DNA from 4 places in the Bradyrhizobium sp. SEMIA genome. Region 1 is predicted to be linked to each of the others. Evidence: predicted binding sites of a transcription regulator. Region 1 holds the regulator's gene; each other region holds the start of a gene.

The links. Region 1 encodes PhoB, which activates phosphate uptake and scavenging genes when phosphate is short. Its sites were predicted from a motif close to TGTCATNNANCTGTCAT; they were not measured.
Region 2: a site for PhoB is predicted at 2,497-2,513, ahead of FOM02_RS41365 (toxic anion resistance protein). Genes of this name have one in related genera too.
Region 3: a site for PhoB is predicted at 4,571-4,587, ahead of phnF (phosphonate metabolism transcriptional regulator PhnF). Genes of this name have one in related genera too.
Region 4: a site for PhoB is predicted at 2,230-2,246, ahead of ugpB (sn-glycerol-3-phosphate ABC transporter substrate-binding protein UgpB). Genes of this name have one in related genera too.

The regions. Positions count from the first base shown of each region.
Region 1 covers NZ_CP046601.1:8,926,420-8,932,389, forward strand. The annotation lists gene FOM02_RS42720 (Hsp33 family molecular chaperone) at 1-366, opposite strand, end outside; gene argF (ornithine carbamoyltransferase) at 662-1,585, opposite strand; gene FOM02_RS42730 (aspartate aminotransferase family protein) at 1,585-2,787, opposite strand; gene FOM02_RS42735 (GcrA family cell cycle regulator) at 3,242-3,754, shown strand; gene phoB (phosphate regulon transcriptional regulator PhoB) at 3,859-4,566, opposite strand; gene phoU (phosphate signaling complex protein PhoU) at 4,589-5,305, opposite strand; gene pstB (phosphate ABC transporter ATP-binding protein PstB) at 5,317-5,970, opposite strand, start outside.
Region 2 covers NZ_CP046601.1:8,637,517-8,643,486, reverse strand. The annotation lists gene FOM02_RS41370 (vWA domain-containing protein) at 1-1,303, opposite strand, end outside; gene FOM02_RS41365 (toxic anion resistance protein) at 1,369-2,427, opposite strand; gene FOM02_RS41360 (tannase/feruloyl esterase family alpha/beta hydrolase) at 2,738-4,399, shown strand; gene FOM02_RS41355 (glutathione S-transferase family protein) at 4,557-5,204, opposite strand; gene FOM02_RS41350 (CaiB/BaiF CoA transferase family protein) at 5,361-5,970, opposite strand, start outside.
Region 3 covers NZ_CP046601.1:6,825,694-6,831,663, reverse strand. The annotation lists gene phnL (phosphonate C-P lyase system protein PhnL) at 1-615, opposite strand, end outside; partial or broken gene phnK (phosphonate C-P lyase system protein PhnK) at 638-1,433, opposite strand; partial or broken gene FOM02_RS32930 (alpha-D-ribose 1-methylphosphonate 5-phosphate C-P-lyase PhnJ) at 1,426-2,321, opposite strand; partial or broken gene FOM02_RS32925 (carbon-phosphorus lyase complex subunit PhnI) at 2,318-3,420, opposite strand; gene phnH (phosphonate C-P lyase system protein PhnH) at 3,424-4,032, opposite strand; gene phnG (phosphonate C-P lyase system protein PhnG) at 4,037-4,501, opposite strand; gene phnF (phosphonate metabolism transcriptional regulator PhnF) at 4,622-5,350, shown strand; gene phnE (phosphonate ABC transporter, permease protein PhnE) at 5,480-5,970, opposite strand, start outside.
Region 4 covers NZ_CP046601.1:5,010,387-5,016,356, reverse strand. The annotation lists gene FOM02_RS24490 (organic hydroperoxide resistance protein) at 74-499, shown strand; gene FOM02_RS24485 (CaiB/BaiF CoA transferase family protein) at 677-1,879, shown strand; gene ugpB (sn-glycerol-3-phosphate ABC transporter substrate-binding protein UgpB) at 2,301-3,617, shown strand; gene ugpA (sn-glycerol-3-phosphate ABC transporter permease UgpA) at 3,667-4,548, shown strand; gene ugpE (sn-glycerol-3-phosphate ABC transporter permease UgpE) at 4,548-5,396, shown strand; gene FOM02_RS24465 (sn-glycerol-3-phosphate import ATP-binding protein UgpC) at 5,517-5,970, shown strand, end outside.

The sequences.
Region 1 (5,970 bases):
ATCACCAAGGCGCGCGGCATCGAAGCGCGCATAGGCGCGCAGGCGATCCGGCGCCTGGTAGTCGACCACCAGGAACGACACCGGACCGTCGGTCTGGGCCTGCAGGATGAAGCGGCCCTCGAATTTCAGCGCCGAGCCGAGCAGCGTCGTCAGCACGATGGCCTCGCCGAGCAGCTTGCCGACCGGCGCCGGATAATCGTGCTTGGTCAGGATCTCGTCGAGCGCGGGACCAAGCCGCACCAGGCGACCGCGCACGTCGAGCGCGTCGACCTCGTAGGGCAGCACAGCGTCATCGATCGGAACCGCTGATGGCGCGCGAACCGGGCCTTCAGGCCCGGTTTTCATGTCAGGGGATTGGAAAACCATGGCGCTTTATCTGGGGTCGGAGGGCGAAAATGGAAGGGCTGCAGAGCAGCGTGTTCCGGGAGCAGTGATCATGGCACGCGATAACGCAAATTCGATGTCGTCCCGGGGCGCGCGACTTGTCCGCCGAAGGGCGAAGGCGGAAGCGCGAGCCCGGGACCCATAACCACAGGCTGCAGTTCGGCGAAGACTGGTCAGCCTCTGCCAGCCTGCCACAAGAGAGTGACCGCGGTATGGGTCCCTGCGTTCGCAGGGACGACGATAGTGTATGAGGCGGCCGCGGCGAATTCCAACGCGCCTACTTCACCGCGTCGAAGCACCAGGCCAGAATGCCCTTCTGCGCATGCAGGCGGTTTTCCGCCTCGTCGAACACGACCGATTGCGGGCCGTCGATCACCTCATCCGTGACCTCCTCGCCGCGATGAGCCGGCAGGCAGTGCATGAACAGCGCGTCGGGCTTGGCCAGCGACATCAGCTTGGCATTGACCTGGTAAGGCTTGAGTACGTTGTGACGGTGCTCGCCTTCCTTGTCGCCCATCGACACCCAGGTGTCGGTGACAACGCAATCGGCGCCCTTTACGGCCGCCTCCGGATCGGTGCCGAGCACGATCGGCGCGTTCGTCGCCTTGATCCAGTCGCGCATCACCTTCTTCGGCGCGAGCTCCGGCGGCGTTGCGACATTGAGCTTGAACTTGAAGCGCTCGGCGGCGTGCGCCCAAGAAGCGAGAACGTTGTTGTCGTCACCGGTCCAGGCCACCGTCCGGCCCTCGATCGGGCCGCGATGCTCCTCATAGGTCATGAGATCGGCCATCACCTGGCAGGGATGCGAGCGCCGGGTCAGGCCGTTGATCACGGGCACGGTCGCATGTTGCGCAAGCTCCAGCAGCGCCTCGTGGTTGAGGATGCGGATCATGATGGCATCGACATAGCGCGACAGCACGCGCGCGGTGTCGGCGATGGTCTCGCCGCGGCCGAGCTGCATCTCGGCGCCTGTGAGCATGATCGGCTCGCCGCCGAGCTGGCGCATGGCGACGTCGAACGACACGCGGGTGCGGGTCGAGGGACGCTCGAAGATCATCGCCAGCGTCTTGCCTTCGAGCGGCTTCACCGGCTGGTGCGCCTTCTGCTTCGCCTTCATCGCGGAGGATGCGGCGAGCATGCGCTTGAGCTCCGTCAGCGGCAGCTCGTTGATGTCGAGGAAATGCTTGGGTGAACTGCTCATCAGCTTGCCGCCCGCTTGTTGCCGGCAAGGGCCGTGCAGGCGCGCTCGAGCCGCGCGACGCTATCCTCGATCTCGGTTTCGGTGACGATGAGAGGCGGCAGGAAACGCACGACATTGTCGCCGGCGCCGACCGTGAGCAATTTTTCGTTGCGCAGCGCCGCGACCAGATCGCCGGAGGGCACCACGGCCTTGATGCCGATCAGGAGCCCCTCGCCGCGCACTTCGCTGACGACGTCGGGATGACGGTCGATCACGGAGGCGAGCTTCTGCTTGAGCAGCAGCGACATCTTCTGCACGTGATCGAAGAAGCCGGGCTTGAGCATGACGTCGAGAACGGCGTTCGCAGCCGAGATCGCGAGCGGATTGCCGCCGAAGGTCGAACCGTGCGAGCCGGGCCCCATGCCGGAGGCCGCCTCTGCGGTCGCCAGCACCGCGCCGATCGGGAAGCCGCCGCCGAGCGCTTTCGCCAGCGACATCACGTCAGGCGTCACGCCGGTGCGCCGATGCGCGAACAGATCGCCGGTGCGGCCCATGCCGGTCTGCACCTCGTCAAACGCGAGCAGCAGGCCCTTCTCGTTGCAGAGCTGGCGCAACGCCTTGAGGAAGGCGGGCGGCGACGAACGCACGCCGCCCTCACCCTGGATCGGCTCGATCAGGATGCCGGCGGTCTGCGGGCCGATCGCCTTCTTCACGGCCTCGATGTCGCCATGCGGCACCTGGTCGAAGCCGTCCATCGGCGGACCGAAACCTTCGAGATATTTTGCAGATCCCGTTGCAGCCAGTGTTGCCAGCGTGCGGCCGTGGAAGGCGCCTTCGAAGGTGATGATGCGGTAGCGCTCCGGATGCCCCTTGGAGAAGTGATGATGGCGGACCAGCTTGATCACGCCCTCCAGCGCTTCGGCGCCCGAATTGCAGAAGAACACGAAGTCCGCAAAGCTCTCGCTGCACAGGCGCGCGGCGAGCTTCTCGCCGTCGGGGCTCTGGAACAGGTTCGACATGTGCCACAGCTTCGTCGCCTGCTCCTGCAACGCCTTGACCAGCGCGGGATGGGCATGGCCGAGCGCGTTCACCGCGACGCCCGAAGTGAAGTCGAGATAGCGCTCGCCATTGGTCGCGATCAGCCAGCAGCCTTCGCCGCGCTCGAAACCGAGGTCGGCCCTGGCGAAAACGGGGAGCAAATGCGGCGCGGCGCTGTTGGTCATGACGATCACTTGGATGTTGCGGACGGCTTGAGTGCATTGCGCAACGCACCATTGACCGGCCCGGAAAACGAAACGTGCCGCCTTTTAAGGGCGGCACGTGCGACTATCTTATGCCTGGTGAGACGGGTGTCAATGCCGCCCGAAAGCCCCGGGAAACGCTGAATCCGTAGTCTTGCGGTGCCGATTTTGCGGGATTTTCACCACGGAACATGTGGAAGCGAGTCGGCGGACTCTTGCGCGCGAGTCACGCCATATTGTAGCGTTTGGACTGTCAGATACGACATCTCGTGCAGCAGTTCTGATCCCAAGAGTCCTCATGTACCGGCGTAAACGTTCGGGCGCATCCTGCGTGCCCGGCGAGCCTTAAGGGATTCTGGCGGCACGGGTTTTTCAAGGCTTAGGCATTCGCTGTGAGGCCCCAGGATGGCTGGCCGGCAGCGAGGGAAAGGGTGCAATGACGGTTTTGACCTGGTCCGATGATCGCGTCGAGCAGCTGAAGAAGCTCTGGGAGGCCGGACTTTCGGCCAGCCAGATCGCGGCCGAGCTCGGCAATGTGACCCGCAATGCCGTGATCGGCAAAGTGCACAGGCTCGGCCTGTCCGGCCGCGCCAAGAGCCCCTCATCGGCAGCGCCCCGGCCGCGCAAGGCCCGCCCCGCGCAGCACATGATGCGCGTGAGCCGTCCGATCTCGCGCGGCAACACCGCACTGGCGCAGGCCTTCGAGGTCGAGGTGGAGGCCGAGCCGGTCACCTACGATAACGTGGTGCCGATGAGCCAGCGGCTGTCGCTGCTGGAGCTGAACGAGGCGACCTGCCACTGGCCGGTCGGCGATCCCTCGAGCCCGGATTTCTTCTTCTGCGGCGGCAAGGCGCTTTCCGGCCTGCCCTATTGCGCGCAGCACTCGCGCGTCGCCTACCAGCCGGCGGCGGATCGTCGCCGTGCGCCGGCAAAGCCCGGCACGCGCTGAACGCTGCTTCAAACGACATCGTCCCGGCACGCGACCGGGACGACCCGTGACATAAAAAAGCGCGCCACTTGGCGCGCTTTTATTTTGCTCGCTTGCAATCGTTCTTACGTCTGCTCCGCCTTCGCAAAGCGGTCGTCGAGCGCGTAGCCGGCGCCGCGGACAGTGCGGATCGGGTCCTGCTCACGACCGAGATTGAGCAGCTTGCGCAGGCGGCCGATATGCACGTCGACGGTGCGTTCGTCGATGTAGATGTCACGGCCCCAGACGCTGTCGAGCAGCTGCTCGCGCGAGAACACGCGGCCCGGATGCTCGAGGAAGAACTCCAGCAGGCGATATTCGGTCGGGCCGAGATCGATCGGCCGGCCCGAGCGCGCGACGCGGCGCTTGTCGCGGTCGAGCTCGATGTCGCCATAGGCGAGCACGGTGGCGAGCCGCTCCGGGCTTGCGCGCCTGAGCAGGCCCTTCACGCGCGCCAGCAGCTCCGGCACCGAGAACGGCTTGACGATGTAATCGTCGGCGCCGGTCGCAAGCCCCCGCACCCGCTCGCTCTCCTCGCCGCGCGCGGTGAGCATGATGATCGGCAGCTGCTTGGTCTCCGGGCGGGTGCGCAGCCGCCGGCACAGCTCGATGCCGGAGAGGCCCGGCAGCATCCAGTCGAGCACGATCAGGTCGGGGATGTGTTCTTTGAGACGGGTGTCGGCGTCGTCGCCGCGCATCACCGTCTCGACGTCATAGCCGTCGCCTTCGAGGTTGTAGCGAAGCAGCTCGGTGAGAGCTTCCTCGTCTTCAACCACCATAATGCGTGCGCCCATGGTGTCGTCGCTCCTTGACTCTTCAGCTATTCGGGACCGTTGTGGCAAAGGTCGTCATGTCACCCTTCGGCCGCTTGTCGGTGATCGCCTGGCCCTCGATCATGTAGAACACGGTCTCGGCGATGTTGGTGGCATGGTCACCGATGCGCTCGATGTTCTTGGCGCAGAACATCAGGTGGATGCAGAACGAGATGTTGCGCGGATCCTCCATCATGTAGGTGAGGAGCTCGCGGAACAGCGAGGTGCAGATGGCGTCGACTTCCTCGTCGCCCTTCCACACCGCCATCGCCGCCGGCAGGTCGTGCGCGGCGTAGGCGTCCAGCACCGACTTAACCTGCTGCTGCACGAGGTCGGTCATGTGCTCGAGGCCGCGGAACAGCTTGAGCGGATGGAAGTCCGTCTCCAGCGCCGCGACGCGCTTGCCCATGTTCTTGGCGAGGTCGCCGATGCGCTCGAGATCGGTCGCGACGCGCATCGCGCCGACGATTTCGCGCAGGTCCACCGCCATCGGCTGGCGACGGGCGATGGTGAGAACGGCGCGCTCCTCGATCTTCTTCTGGAGCGCGTCGATCTCGGCGTCGGTCGCGACCACGCGCTGGCCGAGCGCGACGTCGCGGCGGATCAGCGCGTCGACGGAATCGACTATCATGCGCTCGGCGAGGCCGCCCATCTCGGCGACCAGGCGCGTGAGCTCCTGGAGGTCGGTGTCGAAGGCCTTTGCGGTATGTTCAGAACCCATATCCCGTCTCCTCAGCCGAACCGGCCGGTGATGTAATCCTGCGTCCGCCGATCGCTCGGCGACGTGAAGATCTTGCTGGTGTCGTCGAACTCGATCAGCTCGCCAAGATACATGAAGGCGGTCTTGTCAGAGACGCGGGCCGCCTGCTGCATGTTGTGGGTGACGATCGCGATCGTGTAGTTCTCGGACAGCTCCTGGATCAACTCCTCGACCTTGGCGGTCGAGATCGGGTCCAGTGCCGAGCAGGGCTCGTCGAACAGGATCACCTCGGGCCGCACCGCGACGGTGCGGGCGATGCAGAGGCGCTGCTGCTGGCCGCCCGAGAGCGACAGGCCGGACGCGTTGAGCTTGTCCTTGACCTCGTTCCAGAGGGCGCCACCGCGCAGCGCCTTCTCGACGCGGTCGTCCATCTCGGACTTCGAGATCTTCTCGTAGAGGCGGATGCCGAACGCGATGTTCTCGTAGATCGTCATCGGGAACGGCGTCGGCTTCTGGAACACCATGCCAACGCGGGCGCGCAGCAGGTTGAGGTCCAGCTTGGGGTCGAGGATGTTGGTCTGGTCGAGCATCAACTGACCGGTGACGCGCTGGCCCGGATAGAGGTCGTACATCCGGTTGAAGATGCGCAGCAGGGTCGACTTGCCGCAGCCCGACGGGCCGATGAA
Region 2 (5,970 bases), 290 kb from region 1:
TATAGAAGTCGGTGCCGCCGCCGGCGCGCAGTTCGAGCGCGCGGGCGAGCAGGCCGGTCTGCTCGTTCTCGTCGCCGGTGGCCCGCGCCGTCCAGAGGATGTGATCGCTGAACGGCAGCACCAGGATCTCGTCCGACTTCGTCCACTGCACCAGCACCTCGCGCGTGCGTGCCGGCGTGAGCAGGAAGCGTATGGCATCGAGCAATTGGGTCTCGCCCGGGCCCTGCATGCTGCCGGAGACGTCGAGGCAGAGCGCGGTCAGCGAGGGCCGGCGCAGCGCTTCCTGGTAGATCAGCAGCGCTTTCTGGATCACCGCCGGCTCCGGCGGACGGATCACGGTCACGGGACGCGACGGATCGAGATTGGTCTTCGGGTCCGCGGCAAGCGGCGTGGCGCGGCCGATCTCGACGCGCCGGCCGGTCTTGGCGATCTTGCCTTGCGTATCGCCATTGAGCAGGAACGCCTGGAGGTCGGTGAAGAAGCTCTCGACCTCCTTGCCGCGGCCACGGTCGACGAAGCCGAGCGGCGAATCGGCGACCGCCACGCCATCGGCGGGATAGATCGCGTAGAGCGGCTCGTGATTGTCGGCGATCAGCTTGTCGTTGGTCTCCTTGATGACCGCCTCATAGTTCCAGATCGCCTGGTAATGCGCGCCGCTGCGCTCGCCGTCGCGGTAGAGGTCGGCGAGCCAGCCGCTGGAGCCGGCGCTGCGCTCGACGCCCTTCAAGAGTCCGCGTGCCGTCGCCAGCACCTCGGGCTTGTCGAGATCGCCGGCCTCGATCAGATCGGGCTTGCCGATCCCCGCCGCGAGCATTGCAAGATAGGCGGCGGCTCCCGAATTCGATTGCGTCGCCGACGTCATCAGGAATTTCAGCTTGCCGGCCTCGACGGCGGCGAGGATGTCCTTGGCGGTCACCTTGGCGCCGATCCAGCCCAGCTCCTGCGCCTTGGAGCGGCGCACGCCGAGAATGACCGGCATCTGCACGATCGACTTGACCATCTTCACGCGCCGCGTGGTGTCGAACATGTCGATCCAGATCGAGGCGGCCGGCCACACGGCATCGGTGCCGGGATCGCCGGCTTTCAGCGCGAGGGCGATGTCGAGCGAACCCTGATAGCGCATGGTGCAGGTCGCGTTGCGCGACTTGCAGAACTCCTGCACCAGCGGCTCGAGGATGTCGTTCTCCGAGCCCGAGAGGATGGTGAATTGCGGCCCCGGCCCGCCGCAGCCCGACAGCAGTGCGGCCATCAAAGGCACGGCGAGCAACGCCAACGAACGCCGCAGGAAACCGAAAATCCTCATGCGCGAGCCTTCATGCAGCAGCCCTTATGCAGAAGCTTCATGGAGAAACCGCTACAACGCACGCATCAAGGCGCAGCCTTCGCGATCGCGGTCTTCAACTCATCCGTCAGCTGCGACATCCGCTGCTCGATCTCGGCGCGCTTGGTGCGGCCCTGCTCCTGCACGGTGAGCACGCCGGAGATGGTGTCGATCAGGTCGCGGTTGGTCTTCTCCAGGGTCTGGATGTCGACGATGCCGCGCTGCGACTGCTTCTCGATCTCGATCGCCTGGGTCTTCATCATCTCGGAAGCTTGGCGCATCATCTCGTTGGTCGCATCCGTGACCGTCTTCTGCAGCTCCAGCGCCGACTTCTGCCGGTTGAGGCCGAGCAGCAGGATCATCTTCTGCTTCCACACCGGGATGGTCAGCTCGGTGGTTGCCTGCAAATTCTCGATCAGCGTCTCGTCGCCGGACTGGACGATGCGGATCTGTGGCAGCTGCTGGATGCCGATCTGGCGCGCCTGCTGCAAATAGAACACGCGCTTCTCGAGCCGGTCGAGCGCCTGGAGCGCATCCTGATAGGTCTGCGCGGCGAGCATGGCATCGCTGCCGGCGCCTTGCGCCTTCGCGTTTCGCTCCATCTCGATGAGCTTGCCGCCGCGGAATTCCTCGGTGAACGCCTTGCCGGCGGCGATGTGCATGTCGAGCTGACCGAGCGCACCCCTTGTCTGCTCGTAGAGATCGTCGAGCAGGGCGATGTCGCGGCGCAGGACCTCCTTGTTGCGGTCGAGCTCGACGCAGACGCGGTCGACCTGCGAGGCGACGTCGTTGAACTGCTCGGTGAAGCGGCGCAACCGCGCCTCCGCCGACGAGAACAGGCGGGTGAGAAAGCCCTTGTCCTTGAGATCGGCCGGATCGAGCCCGCGCGCCTTGCCGAGGATATCAGTCAGCAGCTTGCCGGTGGCGCCGAGCTCGCGGTTCTGGGTCTGGGCGAGGATGCGGTCGGCGAACTCGACCACCGAGCGCTGGGCCCGCTCGCCAAACGTGACGAGGCGCGAGCGATCCGAAATGTCGATCTCGGACTTGATCCGCGCGACCGCGGATGCGTCGGTCGGAAGTGCCGGGACATTGATGGTTTCGCTCACCATTTGCTCCTTGGTTCGTGCCGCAGCCAGGATCTCGACCTGCCGCTTGGGCAGGAAAGCCCGGCTCGTCTGACAGATTGATGACAGCCCTGTGGACTTGGTCGGTGCACAGGCCGTCCGAGTTCGGTGGTGGGACAAAATTTCACATTGGCTTCAATTCGTTAGGACGGCGGCGCGCGCTCCGGTAGGCAGGCCGCGATCTTCCTTGGCGCGATTGGTTCAGGCTGTGGCAATTGACGGGGGGCGGTCAGTTGCATTGAATTGGTCGGCCTATCGGCTGAACGATATCAAGACAGTGGGGATGGAAACGATGGCGCGCAAGATTGCGAAGCTGTGTGCGTGGCTCGCCGGTGCTGCGGCCGTAATGGGTGCAAGCGCCGGCTCGGCGGCGACGCTGGCGGAGGATGCGGACACGGTCTGCAAGGGGCTCACCGGCGGGACGGATGTCGTGAAGATCGATTCCGCGACATCGCTGGCGCCATCGCAGCTCGCCCTGGCCGAGCGCGGACCGACGCCGTCGGGGCGCATCACGCCGGCCAATCCCGCCTTCTGCAAGGTGCTCGGCCGTATCGATCCGGTCGATCCCAAGGCGCCGCCGATCAAATTCCAGGTCAATCTCCCGGTCGAATGGAACGGCCGCTCGCTGCAATATGGCGGCGGCGGCTTCAACGGCGTGCTGATCACGGGCCTCAGCCTGCCGCCGGCCTATCCTTTCGACAAGCCGTCGCCGCTGGCGCGCGGCTTCGTCACCTACGGCACCGATTCAGGCCACGAATCCAAGCCGGGCGAGCCGCCGCAGCTGTTCGCGCTGAACGACGAAGCCTTCGAGAACTTCGCGCACCGCGCCTACAAGAAGGTGCGTGACGCCGCCATCGCGCTGATGCAGCGCGCTTATGGCAAGAAGCCGGAGAAGATGTACTTCATGGGCTCGTCCGAAGGGGGCCGCGAGGGCCTCACCATGGCGCAGCGCTATCCCGACGATTTCGACGGCATCTTTTCGCGCGTGCCCGTCATCAACTGGGTCGGCTTGCAGCATGCCGGCACGCGTTCGGGCCTTGCGACCATGGGCGAGGGCTGGATCAACCCGGCGCAGGTCAAGCTCGTCGCCGATGCGGTGCGGACGGCTTGCGACAAGGCCGATGGCGCTGGCAATGCGCTGGTGCGGGATCCCGTCGCCTGCAAGGCCGCCTTCAAGGTCGAGACGCTGCGCTGTGAGGCCGGCAAGACGGGCGATCAATGCCTCACCGAGCCGCAGGTCAAGGCGGTGCACACGCTGCATGGGACCTACAAATTCCCGTTCGCGCTGGCCAACGAGCTCGACGATTATCCGGGTTGGGGTATCTCAGGCGAGGACACGCCTGCCATCGGGCCGACCGGCGGCTGGACCGCGTGGTGGCTCGGCACCGCGCCGCCGGCACAGCCGCCTGCACCCAACAACGGCATCGCCTGGATCTACGGCGCCGGCGGCATTCAATATGTGTTCGCGCGCGATCCCAAGCTCGACGTCGCGACCTACAAGGTGGAGGACCACAAGGCGCGGCTGCTCGAGGTCTCCAGCCTGATGGACTCGACCGATCCTGATCTGAGCCGCTTTCGCGCGCGGGGCGGCCGGCTGATCATGCTCGAGCACATGGCCGACTACGCGCAGAGTCCCTATGCCGGCATCCGCTATTTCGAGAGCGTCGAGCGCAAGCTCGGCAAGGCCGAGACCGCGGAGTTCGCGCGGCTCTACACCGCGCCCGGCGTCGACCATGTCGGCTCCGGCGCGCCCGCCAATATCGACATGCTGAGCGTGCTGGTCGATTGGGTGGAAAAGGGCAAGGCGCCGGGCGATCTGGAGGTCAGCGAGCAGAAGCTCAAGGCACCGTCATTTGCCGTGCTGCGCGCACTGCCGCTGTGTCGCTGGCCGGCCTGGCCGCAGTACAAGTCCGGCCCGGTGACCGAAGCGGCGAGCTTCACCTGCGCGCCGTAACCCTTCACCTCTCCCCGCTTGCGGGGAGAGGTCGGATCGCTCTTGCGATCCGGGGTGAGGGGGTACGGGTCCCTCGGCGATCTCACGTGTGGAGAGAGGCCCCTCACCCTGATCCTCTCCCCGTAAGAACGGGGAGAGGGGAAAGAAAGAGCCCAGCTCACTTCGCGTAATTCGTCATCCGCCGTCCCGGCAGCAGCTCATACGCCGATTTCCAGCCGGGCAGGGCGGCCATGCGGCCGAGCCAGGCATGGATGGCGGGATGGCTCGCCGCGAAATCAAAGCCGTGCTCGTCGCTCGGATAGTGCAGATAGGCCATCATGGAGATATCGGCGACCGTCGGCTTCGCGCCGATCGCGAAGGCGTTGTGCTGGAGATGGCCGTCGAGAATGCCGAGAAAATCGTCGAGCCGCCGGCGGAAATGCTTCAGCACCTGCGGATCGTTCTTCTCGGTGAAGGCCCGCATGAAGCGATAGGTCGCCATGTAGCCGGTGAGCTTGTGGTTGTCCCAGAACAGCCATCGCAGCAGCTCGAACTTCTCGTCCTCGGTCTCGGCGCCGAAGCGGCCATATTGTTCGGCGAGCATGAGCAGCAGCGGCGCGGTCTGCGTCATCTTCACGCCGTCGATCTCGAGCACGGGAATCTCGCCCATCTCGTTGATGGCCTTGCGCCACTCCGCCGTGCGCGTGACGCCGCCGCCGAAATCGGTCCACACCGGCTCGAACGTCTCGCCACACAGCGTCAGCATCAGCGCCAGCTTGTAGCTGTTGCCGGATTCCGGGAAGTAGTGCAGGCGGTAGTTGGGCATGGGACCTCACGACGAGCGGTGTTGTCGTGAGTATATAGCGAGATCGCTCCACATCGTCATTGCGAGCGCAGCGAAGCAATCCAGCAATGCATCCGCGGAAAGACTCTGGATTGCTTCGTTGCGCTCGCAATGACGGAGTTTGCGGAGACGATGGGGCTAACCCACCGCCCCCGAACCTCGCAGCTCTTTGATCGCCTGCTCGTCGTATCCCGCCCCGCGCAAAATCTCGTCACTGTGCTCGCCGACGGCTGGCGGCTTGCGCGGCTGGACCTTCTTGGCGCCGTCGATCCAGATCGGGCTGGAGATGGTGAGCATGGTGTCGTTCTCGAACGGCACCAGCACCTCGTTGTCGAGCATCTGCTTGTCGTTGGGGATGTCATCGAGAATGCCGACGATGCCGAACACGAGCCCGTTGCCGTCGAGAATTTTTCGCCATTCGGCGAGATCCTTGGTGGCAAAGGTCTCATCAAATATCTTGATCAACTCCACCGAGCGGGCGTGGCGGTCGGGCTTGGTGGCGAAGCGCGGATCGGTGATGAGGTCTTCGCGTCCCAGGCATTTGGCCAAGGTTGGAAACTGCCTCTCCTCGCTCAGCAGCGACAGGATCAGCCAGCGGCCGTCCTTGCATTGATAGTGATTGGCGACCGCGTTGAGCGCTCGCTCGCGTGGCCGTCGCTCGGCGAATTTGGCGCCGCTCAGCTTTGCCTGTGCCAGCACGCTCGCCGCCCAAATGCCGTTTGCCATCAGATTGGAGGCGACATGCGAG
Region 3 (5,970 bases), 2.1 Mb from region 1:
CATGGCGACGCCCTGGCACTTCTTCTCGGCGACCAGCTCGACCACGACGGCGCGGTTGGCGGCATCTAGCGAGGCCGTCGGCTCGTCCAGCAGCAGGATCGGCAGGTCCGAGATGAAACCGCGCGCGATGTTGACGCGCTGCTGCTCGCCGCCGGAGAAGGTCGCGGGCGGCAGCTGCCAGAGGCGCTCGGGGATGTTGAGACGATGCAGCAGCTCGCCGGCGCGGGCCTGCGCGTCAGGCCGGCTCATGCCGTTCACGATCAGCGGCTCGGCGACGACGTCGATGGTCGCAACGCGCGGCACGGCGCGCAGGAACTGGCTGACATAGCCGATGGTGGAGCGGCGGATGTTCAGAACCTGGCGCGGCTCGGCGGTGGCGAGATCGACCACCGCGCCGCGATGGCGGATGCCGATGCGGCCGCTATCGCAGCGGTAATTGCCGAAGATCATCTTCAGGATCGACGACTTGCCCGCCCCCGATGGGCCCGACAGCACGACGCATTCGCCGGGGTTGACCTGGAACGTCACGCCGCTGACGACCGGCAGCTCGATGCCGCCTTGCAGGTGCATCGTAAAGGTCTTGCCGGCGTCGGTGATGTCGATCATGGCGGTCATAGGCTGGCTCTTGTTGGAAGTCTCATGGCGGCAGAATCGAGGAGACGAGGAGCTGGGTATAGGGCTCGCGGGGATCGTCGAGCACCTGGTCGGTGAGGCCGGTCTCGATGACGCGGCCGCCCTTCATCACCATCACGCGGTGCGACAACAGGCGCGCGACCGCAAGATCGTGGGTGACGATGATGACCGCGAGATGCAGCTCGGCGACGAGGCTACGCAGAAGGTCGAGCAGGCGGGCCTGCACGGAAACATCGAGGCCACCGGTCGGCTCGTCCATGAACACCAGCCGTGGCTCGGTGACGAGATTGCGCGCAATCTGGAGGCGCTGGCGCATGCCGCCGGAATAGGTACGCGGCGCATCGTCGATGCGCGCTGTGTCGATCTCGACGCGGGTGAGCCAGTCGGAGGCAGTGTCGCGGATGCGGCCATAGTGATTCCAGCCCACCGCCATCAGCCGCTCACCGACATTGGCGCCGGCCGAGACCGCCATGCGCAGGCCTGCGCGGATCCTGGTGCACATAACCCCAATCGGTGCGGAACAAAAAGCGCCGCTCGGCTTCGCCCAGCGTCGTGAGATCGCGGGTGACACCGTCGCGCATCCGGTACGACACCTGGCCCGCGGTCGGCGCGAGCTGGCCCGACAGCATCTGCAACAGTGTCGACTTGCCCGAGCCGGACTCGCCGACGATCGCCAGCACCTCGCCGGGATAGAGCGCGAAGGAGACGTCGCGGCACGCGGCGATGCGGCCATAGGACTTGCTGAGGGTCTCCGCGACCAGCAGCGGCTGGTCGCTTTCGAGCGTATCGAGATCAGCCATGTGAACTCCCCTGCGCCTTCTCCTTGTACGGCGCGGCGCTGAGGCTGCGTGATGGCCCGCGCCCTGGCGGCCCTCGCAATAGTCGGTGTCGGAGCAGACGAACATGCGCCCGCCCTTGTCGTCGGTGACGATCTCGTCGAGATAGGAATTTTCGGCGCCGCACAGCGCGCAGGGCGCGTTGAAGCGGTAAGGCTCGAACGGGTGATCCTCGAAATCGAGCGACACCACCTGCGTGTAAGGCGGGATCGCGTAGATGCGCTTCTCGCGGCCGGCGCCGAATAATTGCAGCGCCGCGCAATTGTCCATCTTGGGATTGTCGAATTTCGGCGTCGGCGACGGGTCCATCACATAGCGTGCGTTGACCTTCACCGGATAGGCATAGGCGGTCGCGATGTGACCGAAGCGGGCGATGTCCTCATAGAGCTTCACATGCATCAGGCCGTATTCGGCAAGCGCATGCATGCGCCGCGTCTCGGTCTCGCGCGGCTCGAGGAAGCGTAAGGGCTCCGGGATCGGCACCTGGTAGACCAGCACCTGGTTCGCGTGCAGCGTCGTCTCCGGGATGCGGTGACGGGTCTGGATCACCGTCGCCTCGTCGGTCGCCGTCGTCGTGGCGACGCCCGCGGTCTTGGCGAAGAACTTTCGGATCGAGATCGCGTTGGTGGTGTCGTCGGAGCCCTGGTCGATCACCTTGAGCACGTCGGCGGGACCGAGGATCGCGGCCGTCACCTGCACGCCGCCGGTGCCCCAGCCATAGGGCATCGGCATCTCGCGGCTGGCGAACGGCACCTGATAGCCGGGGATCGCGATCGCCTTGAGGATCGCGCGGCGGATCATCCGCTTGGTCTGCTCGTCGAGATAGGCGAAGTTGTAGGCGGGCGCGTTCATTCCGCGGCCTCCTTCATGGCATCGGGCGCGTTGGCATCAGCGAATTCCTTGCGCAGCTTGCGGAGCAGGCCGAGCTCGGACTGGAAGTCGACGTAATGCGGCAGCTTCAGATGCTCGACGAAGCCGGTCGCCTGGACGTTGTCCGAATGCGACATCACGAATTCTTCATCTTGCGCGGGGGCCACGGCCTCTTCTCCGAGCTCGCGGGCGCGCAGCGCGCGGTCGACCAGCGCCATCGACATGGTCTTGCGCTCGCTCTGGCCGAAGGCAAGGCCATAGCCGCGGGTGAAGCACGGCGCTTCCGTCGCAGAGCCCTTGAACTGGTTGACCATCTGGCACTCCGTGAGCTCGATCGAGCCGAGCGGCACCGCGAAGCCGATGTCCTCCGCGAAGAATTCGACCTCGACCTCGCCGAAGCGGATCTCGCCGGCGAAGGGATGGTTGCGGCCATAGCCGCGCTGCGTCGAATAGCCCATCGCCAGCAGGAAGCCCTCATCGCCGCGCGCGAGGTTTTGCAGGCGCAGATCGCGATCAGCCGGAAAGTTCAGCGGCTCGCGGGTGAGATCGCCCACGCTGGCGCCCTCCTCGGCCTGCGGCGAGGATTCGATCAGCCCGTCGCGGCCGAGAATGTCGGTCACGCGCGGCGTCGCCGCGCTCGAGGCTTCGGCCGTCGCGGGCGCTCCGGCACGAAGCCTTCGGCGAGCGTGGGATCGAGCAGGCGGTGGGTATAGTCGAAGGTCGGCCCTAAGATCTGGCCGCCGGGGATGTCCTTGAAGGTCGAGGACACCCGCCGCTGCACGCGCATGGCGCCGGTATCGACCGGCTCGCTCGTACCGAAGCGCGGCAAGGTGGCGCGGAAGGCGCGGACCAGGAAGATCGCCTCGATCAGATCGCCGCGGGCCTGCTTGATCGCGAGCGCCGCGAGCTCGCGGTCATAGAGCGAGCCCTCGCTCATGACACGGTCGACGGCGAGGCCGAGCTGCTCCGAGATCTGGTCGAGGGTGACCTCCGGAACGCTTTGATCGCCGCGCCTGGCATTGGCGAGCAGGCGATGGGCGTTCTCGATGGCGCGTTCGCCGCCTTTGACTGCGACATACATGCTTCAGCTTCCCTTGTTCGCGACACGCGTCGTGCGCGGGATCGCAACCACGGCATCATCGGCGACCAGCACCACGTCGATGCCGCGCGGAAACAGCGTCTCGTTGAACTTCAGACGCTCGAACAAATCGGCCGGCTTGATCGAGGCCTGGAGCGTCGCGACGCCGTCGATGCCGGGGCCGCGCAGCTCGAAGCCGCGGCCGGCATCGAGACTCTCGACCTGGATGATCACCGTGGTCGAACGATCCGGATATTCATTGGTGCCGAGCGCGAAGCGCTCCAGCGCCGGCAGCAGGACACCGTCGCTGATCAGCGCGAAGCTCGCGATCGAGGAATCCTGGATCACCGGCGCGCCGGTGTGGAACTTCAGCCATTTCGTGACGTCAGAGCTTTCCGAGATCCGCGCATCGAGCCAGAGCGGCGTGTCGTGATCGAACAGCGTGAGCGCGATCGCGGCGGTGCCGCGCATCATCATGTCGGGCGCGCCCGCCATCGGCACGATACGCTGGACCGAGCCCGGCCGCGCCATCGCGTCCATCACCGAGCGAAAGGTCGATTGCGCCGACAACACCTTGTCGGCGAACCCCGGCGGCAATTCCGCAATCGTGGTCATGACCTCACCCCTCACCGCGCACCATGGTGTAGAAATCAACCTTCGTCGCGGCGGTCTCCGCCGCCACCTGCTTGCGCTCGACCATAAGCTGCTCGCGCAACGGCGCGATTACGTCGCGCTCGACGGCGGCGCCGAAATCCCGCGACTGCACCAGCGCATCGCACAGCGCGATCAGCCGCGCCTTCTCGCCATCGCGCCCGAGCGTATAGCCGAAGCCGACCTCGCCGCTCGTAAGCCGCACCGCAGCACGCGACACCGTGGCTTCGCCGAGATTGAACGGCGCGCCGTCGCCACCGATCCGACCGCGCAGCATCACGAGACCATTCTCCGGCGTGCGCAGATCCTGATGATCGGGCAGTGCGATAGCGCGGAGGCGGGCGGCGATCTCGCCCGCCTCCGCATGCGCCAGCACGGCCATCGCGGCCTTGCGCTGGGCTTGCTGGTTGTTGTGCTGGGTCACCTGATCCACCGAGCTTTTCGACACAACTTGCCGAATCCAAGTTGTCTATGATAATAGACAACTTGATACGGAAGCGCCATGACTGTTTCGTGACAAACGTGTGATTTCTGGAGTAGGCTTTCCAGCGACATGAGTATGCAGGACACCGCCTCCTCGGGCGTCGCGCTGTGGCGCCTCGTTGCCGATGGCATCGAACGCGGCATTGCCGACGGCCGCTTTGCGGCCGGCGACAAACTGCCGGGCGAGATCGAGATCGCCGAAACCTATCGCGTGAACCGCCACACCGTGCGGCGGGCGCTGGCGGCGCTTGCCGAGCGTGGCCTGGTGCGAGCCGAGCGCGGCAGCGGAACCTATGTCGAGGCGCAGAAGCTCGCTTATCCCTTGCGCTCGCGCACGCGCTTCTCCGAGATCGTCGGCGCTGACGGCCGCGAGCCGCATGGCCGCCTGATCGAGGCGACCGATGACGTCGCGACGCGGGAGCTGGCGCGCGAGCTGGGATTGAAGACCGGCGCGCCATTGGTGCGGATCGAGGCGATCCGGCTCGCCGACCGCACGCCGATCTGCGTCTCCACCACCTGGCTGTCAGCGGAGTTGTTTCCCGGCGCCGGCGAGGTGTTCGCCGAAACGCGCTCGATGACGAAGCTGCTCGAGCATTTTGGCGTGCGCGACTATCGCCGCGGCGCGACGCGGATCACCGCCGGCATCGTCGATGCCACCGATGCGGCGCGGCTGGATCTGCCGCTGGGCCGGCCGATCCTGGTGGTCGACGCCACCGACCACGATCTCGCCGGTAAGCCGCTGGTGACCAAGCACTCACGCTTTGCGGCGGAGCGGGTGGAGTTCTTGGTGGAGTCGTAGGGGGTCTCTCTCCACGAAACCGGACCCGTAGGGTGGGCAAAGGCGCGATCGCGCCGTGCCCACCATCTTTCCGAGATTCGCGAAAAGTGGTGGGCACGCTTCGCTTTGCCCACCCTACGGCACCTGTGCTCAGGCGACCGCCCTTCGCCCAATGATCGCAAACCGAAGCTTGCCCGAGATGAAATCGATCGCGGCGACGGCGACCAGGATCATCAGGATCAGGAACGATACCTTCTGCCATTCCAGGACGCGGATCTGCTCGGCGAGCTGGAGGCCGATGCCGCCGGCGCCGACGATGCCGATGATGGTGGCCGAGCGGGTGTTGGATTCGATGAAATAGAGCACCTGGCCGGCGATCACGGGCAGGACCTGCGGCAACAGACCAAAACGGATCTCGTGCAGCGCGCTGCCGCCGGAGGCGCGGATGCCCTCGACCTGCTTCTGGTCGGCGCCCTCGATCGCTTCCGAGAACAGTTTTCCGAACGCACCGAAATCCGACACGGCGATGGCGAGCACGCCGGCGAACGGACCGAGCCCGACGACGTTGATCCACACCAGCGCCCAGATCAGCGTATCGACACCGCGGATCGAATCGAGGAAGCGGCGCACGGGAAAGCGCA
Region 4 (5,970 bases), 3.9 Mb from region 1:
TTTCAATTGCGCACAATCTAATTGTCTGCGATATGGACCGGGTCCTAACCCGGAACCCCCAAGGGAGACGAAAATGTCCGTAAACGTCCTCTACAAGACCAGCGCAAAAGCCACCGGCGGCCGCGACGGCCATGCTGCGACCCTCGACGGCGCGCTCGACGTCAAGCTGACCACGCCGAAGGAGCTCGGGGGTGGCGGCGGCGCCGGCAACAATCCCGAGCAGCTGTTCGCGGCCGGCTATGCCGCCTGCTTCATCGGCGCGATGAAGTTCGTGGCCTCGCAGGGCGGCCCGAAGGTTCCGGCTGACGCCTCCGTCACCTCGACCGTCGGCATCGGCCCGCGCTCCGAGGGCGGCTTCGGCCTCGACATCGACCTCGCCGTCTCGCTCCCGGGCCTTGCCCGTGCGGAGGCCGAGGCGCTGGTCGCGAAGGCGCACCAGGTGTGTCCGTACTCCAATGCCACGCGCGGCAATGTCGACGTTCGCCTGACGGTCGTCTGATCCAATGGCGGATTGGCTGGCCCGGGATCCCCCTCGGGCCGGCCGCTTCCGCTTGATTTGCCACCCCGCGGGATTGCCGCGCGGCAGTGCATGCGGCCCTACGCCCGGCGCCATTGCTGGCGCAAACAAACCTCGCTAGGCCTGTGATCAAACGACCGACACAGGGGAAGCGAAGGCATGACTGAAGCAGCATTGGGCGCAATGAGCGGACTGCGCGTCATCGATCTCACGCGCGTGCTCGGCGGTCCCTACTGCACCCAGATCCTCGCCGACCACGGCGCCGACGTGATCAAGGTCGAGCCGCCCGCAGGCGACGAGGTGCGCGAATGGGGCCCTCCCTTCCACGAGGAGGATGCGGCCTATTTCGTCGGCATCAACCGCAACAAGCGTTCAATCGGCCTCGACCTCGCCTCCGAGGGCGGCCGAACCGTGCTGCTCAAGATGCTGGAGACGGCCGACGTCCTGATCGAGAATTTCAAGCCGGGCACGCTGGAGAAATGGGGCATCGGCAACGAGGTCTTGCGCGAAAAATTCCCGCGCCTCGTGCATTGCCGGATCTGCGGCTTCGGCGCCGACGGCCCGCGCGGCGGCAATCCCGGCTATGACGCCATCATCCAGGCCATGACCGGCATGATCGCGGCGACGGGATCGCCCGAGAGCGGACCGATGCGGATCGGCGTGCCGCTGGTCGACATCACCACCGGGCTTTATGCCGCGATCGGCATCCTGATGGCGCTCTCCGAGCGGCAGCGCTCCGGCAAGGGCCAGTTCCTGGAAACGACGCTGTACGAGACCGGGCTTGCCATCATGCATCCGCACACCGCGAACTATTTCATGCATGGCAAGCCGCCATCGCTCACCGGCAACGAGCACCCGAACCTCGTGCCTTACGCGATCTTCCCGACCAAGACCGACAACATCTTCATCGGCGTCGGCAATGACGGCACCTTCCGCAAGCTCGCCAAGGAGATCGGCAAGCCCGAGCTCGGCACCGATCCGCGCTTTGCCCGCAACAAGGACCGCATCGCCAACCGCGAGGCGCTGCGCGCCGAGCTGGCCGCGGTGTTCAGCCAGCACGAGGCCGAGCCGCTGTGCAATCGCCTGCTTGCGGCCGGCCTGCCCGCAGGTCCCGTGCAGAAGATCGACCAGGCGTTGACCAACCCGCATACGATCGCGCGCGGCGATGTCATCGAGAAGGACTGGTACAAAGGCGTCGCCTCGCCGATCCGGCTCGATCGCAGCAAGCCAAGCCTGCGCCGCGTGCCGCCGAAATTCAGCCAGCACGCGGCCGAGGTGCTGGGCGAGTTCGGCTATTCCAAGTCCGAGATCGACGCGATGGTCGAGAAGGGCACCGTCTGCGGCCCCGAGCGGAAACGCTAGCGCAAGCTGAGATCAAGCGCATTTGCACGTCGCAATGGCGGTGCGCTCCCTCCCCCGCTTGCGGGGGAGGGTTGGGGAGAGGGTGTCTCCGCAGTGAGACTCCCCCAGAGGATGGAGCCCTCACCCGGATCGCTTCGCGATCTCCCGCAAGCGGGAGAGGCTAAGGGAGCCCGGAGCCGCATCCGTTCTACCCAACTCCATTCCGCGCTGACGGTGCTCTCCTTCCCTCATCATCCAATGCCGCACTGCGGCGCGAGGCGTGCATGCGCACCGGCCGTCCGTGGCGCGTTCGCCTATTTGACGACTTCCCTTTTGGCCGCGCTTGCTGCTTTCGTTTCTCCCGCTTACACAGTCATGTGAACGTCATATGGCGCTGCTAGCGCAAGCGCCTCTTCATTGACGGGCAAGGGAGGTTTTCTTGATGGCTCTTCGACACTTTGGCGCGGCTGCCGCTATTGCAGTCACGGTTGGCATGACGGCTTCGCCGGCCCTGGCCGTGACGGAAATCCAGTGGTGGCACGCGATGACCGGCGCCAACAACGACGTCATCGTCAAGCTCGCCAACGACTTCAACGCCGCGCAGAGCGACTACAAGGTGATCCCGACCTACAAGGGCAACTACGCCGACACGATGAACGCCGGCATCGCCGCGTTCCGCGCCGGCAACGCCCCGCACATCATGCAGGTGTTCGAGGTCGGCACCGCCACCATGATGGCCGCGACCGGCGCCGTGAAGCCGGTCTACAAGCTGATGGCCGAGACCGGCGAGAAGTTCGATCCCAAGGCCTACCTGCCCGCGATCACCGGCTACTACTCGACCTCGAAGGGTGAGATGCTGTCGTTCCCCTTCAACTCGTCGTCGACCGTGATGTGGGTCAACCTCGACGAGCTGAAGAAGGCCAATGTCGAGATCCCCAAGACCTGGCCCGAAGTGTTCGAGGCCGGCAAAAAGCTGAAGGCCGCCGGTCACGACACCTGCGGCTTCTCGGGCTCCTGGGTCACCTGGGTCAATCTCGAGCAGCTCTCGGCCTGGCACAACACGCCGCTCTCCAGCAAGGCCAACGGCCTCGACGGCTTCGACACCGTGCTCGAATTCAACGGCCCGCTCCAGGTCAAGCATCTCGAAAACCTGGTCGAACTGCAGAAGACCAAGGTCTACGACTATGCCGGCCGCACCAACACCGGCGAAGGCCGCTTCACCTCGGGCGAATGCCCGATCTACCTGACCTCGTCGGCGTTCTTCGGCAACGTCAAGGCGCAGGCCAAGTTCGCCTTCACCGCGGTGCCGATGCCCTATTATCCCGACGTCAAGGGCGCACCGCAGAACTCGATCATCGGCGGCGCCTCGCTCTGGGTCATGGGCGGCAAGTCGGCCGACGAATACAAGGGCGTCGCGAAGTTCCTGACCTTCCTCTCGGACACCGATCGTCAGGTCTACATCCACAAGGCCTCGGGCTATCTGCCGATCACCAAGGCGGCCTATGAGAAGGCCAAGGCGGAGGGCTTCTACAAGGATCAGCCCTATCTCGAGACCCCGCTGCTCGAGCTGACCAACAAGGAGCCGACCGAGAATTCGCGCGGCCTGCGCCTCGGCAACATGGTTCAGCTGCGTGACGTCTGGTCGGAAGAGATCGAGCAGGCGCTGGCCGGCAAGAAGACCGCCAAGCAGGCGCTCGATGCCGCCGTCGAACGCGGCAACACGATGCTGCGGCAATTCGAAAAGACCGCCGTAAAGTAAGGCGATCAGCGGCAGGCCGGTCGCCCGGCCTGCCGCTCCCCGGGGCATCATGCAAAAGCAAGCCATTTTCCAGTCAAAGCTATTGCCCTACGCGCTGGTTGCCCCGCAACTCGCGATCGTCCTGATTTTCTTCTACTGGCCGGCCCTGCAGGCGGTGATCCAGTCATTCCTGCTCCAGGACGCCTTCGGCCTGTCGTCGAGCTTCGTCTGGTTCGACAACTACATCGAGCTGTTCAAGGACCCCGCTTATTTCGCGGCGATCGTCCGGACCTTCTTCTTCTCGTTCGCCATCGCAATCTCGTCGCTGTCCTTCGCGCTGCTGCTCGCCGTGATGGCAGACAAGCCGCTGCGCGGCTCGATGCTCTACCGCACGCTGCTGATCTGGCCCTATGCGGTGGCGCCGCCGGTCGTCGGCGTGCTCTGGATCTTCATGCTGCATCCCTCGCTCGGCGTGCTCTCGCGCTACCTGCGCGGCCTCGGCATCGACTGGAATCCGCTGCTCGACGGCAACCAGGCCGCGGCGCTGGTCATCCTCGCCGCCGCCTGGAAGCAGATCTCCTATAATTTCCTGTTCTTCCTCGCCGGCCTCCAGAGCATCCCCAAAAGCGTGATCGAGGCCGCCGCGATCGACGGCGCGCGTCCGATGCGGCGGTTCTGGACCGTGATCTTCCCGTTGCTGTCGCCGACGATCTTCTTCCTGCTGGTGATCAACATCGTCTACGCCTTCTTCGACACGTTCGGCATCATCGACACCATGACCCGCGGCGGTCCCGGCACGTCGACCGTCACGCTGGTCTACAAGGTCTATTCCGACGGCCTGCTCGGCGGCAATCTCGGCAGCTCCGCGGCGCAATCGGTGATCCTGATGATCATGGTCATCGTGCTCACGGGAATCCAGTTCCGCTTCGTCGAACGCAAGGTGACCTACTGATGGTCGAGGAAGAGGGCTTTCGGCGCTACGTCGCGCACATCATCCTCTGGATCGGGATCGCGATCGTCGCGTTCCCGGTCTACATCGCCATCGTCGCCTCGACCCAGGACAACGCGCTGATCGCCAACGGCCAGATGTCGCTGCTGCCGGGCGGACACTTCTTCGAGGTCTACTACCAGACCATCTTCGTCGGCACGAGCGGCTCGACCCGCGAGCCGGTCGGCAACATGATGCTCAATTCGCTGGTGATGGCGCTGGCGATCGCAATCGGCAAGATCGCGATCTCGATCATCTCGGCCTATGCGATCGTGTATTTCCGCTTTCCGTTCCGGATGGCGATATTCTGGATCATCTTCATCACGTTGATGCTGCCGGTCGAGGTACGCATCTATCCGACCTACAAGATCGTCGCCGACCTGCACATGCTCGACAGTTATGCGGGCCTGGCGCTGCCGCTGATCGCATCGGCCACCGCGACGCTGCTGTTCCGCCAGTTCTTCATGACCGTGCCGGACGAGCTGCTGGAAGCCTCGCGCATCGACGGCGCCGGTCCCTTGCGCTTCTTCTGGGACACGTTGCTGCCGCTGTCGCGCACCAACATGGCGGCGCTGTTCGTGATCCTGTTCATCCTCGGCTGGAATCAATATCTCTGGCCGCTCTTGATCACCACGCGCGACGACATGCAGACCATCCAGGTCGGCATCCGCAAGATGATCACCACCACCGACGCGCTGACCGAATGGCCCATCGTGATGGCGACCGCCGTGCTGGCGATGCTGCCGCCGGTGTTCGTCGTCGTCGCCATGCAGAGATTGTTCGTGCGCGGCCTGGTCGAGACGGAAAAGTGAGAGGGCGAATGGCGAATTGCGAATGGCGAACGGTTCGCCGGCGGTCGAGCGGCGCTGGCATGCCCGCTTGTTCAACTACTCACTATTCCCTACTCGCCATTCGCGCGAGCGGAGCTCGCAATGGCTAACGTCACCCTGCGCAACGTCCGCAAGACCTATCAAGGCGGCTTCGAAGCAATCAAAGGCGTCAACGTCGACGTCGGCGACGGCCAGTTCTGCGTGCTGGTCGGCCCCTCCGGCTGCGGCAAGTCCACGCTGCTGCGCATGGTCGCAGGGCTCGAGACCGTCACCGGCGGCGAGATCGACATCGGCGGCCGCGTCGTCAACCAGGTCGAGCCCGCCGATCGCGACATCGCGATGGTGTTCCAGAACTACGCGCTCTATCCGCATATGAGCGTCTTCAACAACATGGCCTACGGCCTACGCAACCGCGGCATGGCCGAGGCCGAGATCAAGACCCGCGTCGAGCAAGCCGCGCGCGTGCTCGAGCTCTCCGCCATGCTGGAGCGCAAGCCGCGCCAGCTCTCCGGCGGCCAGCGCCAGCGCGTCGCCATGGGCCGCGCCATCGTGCGCC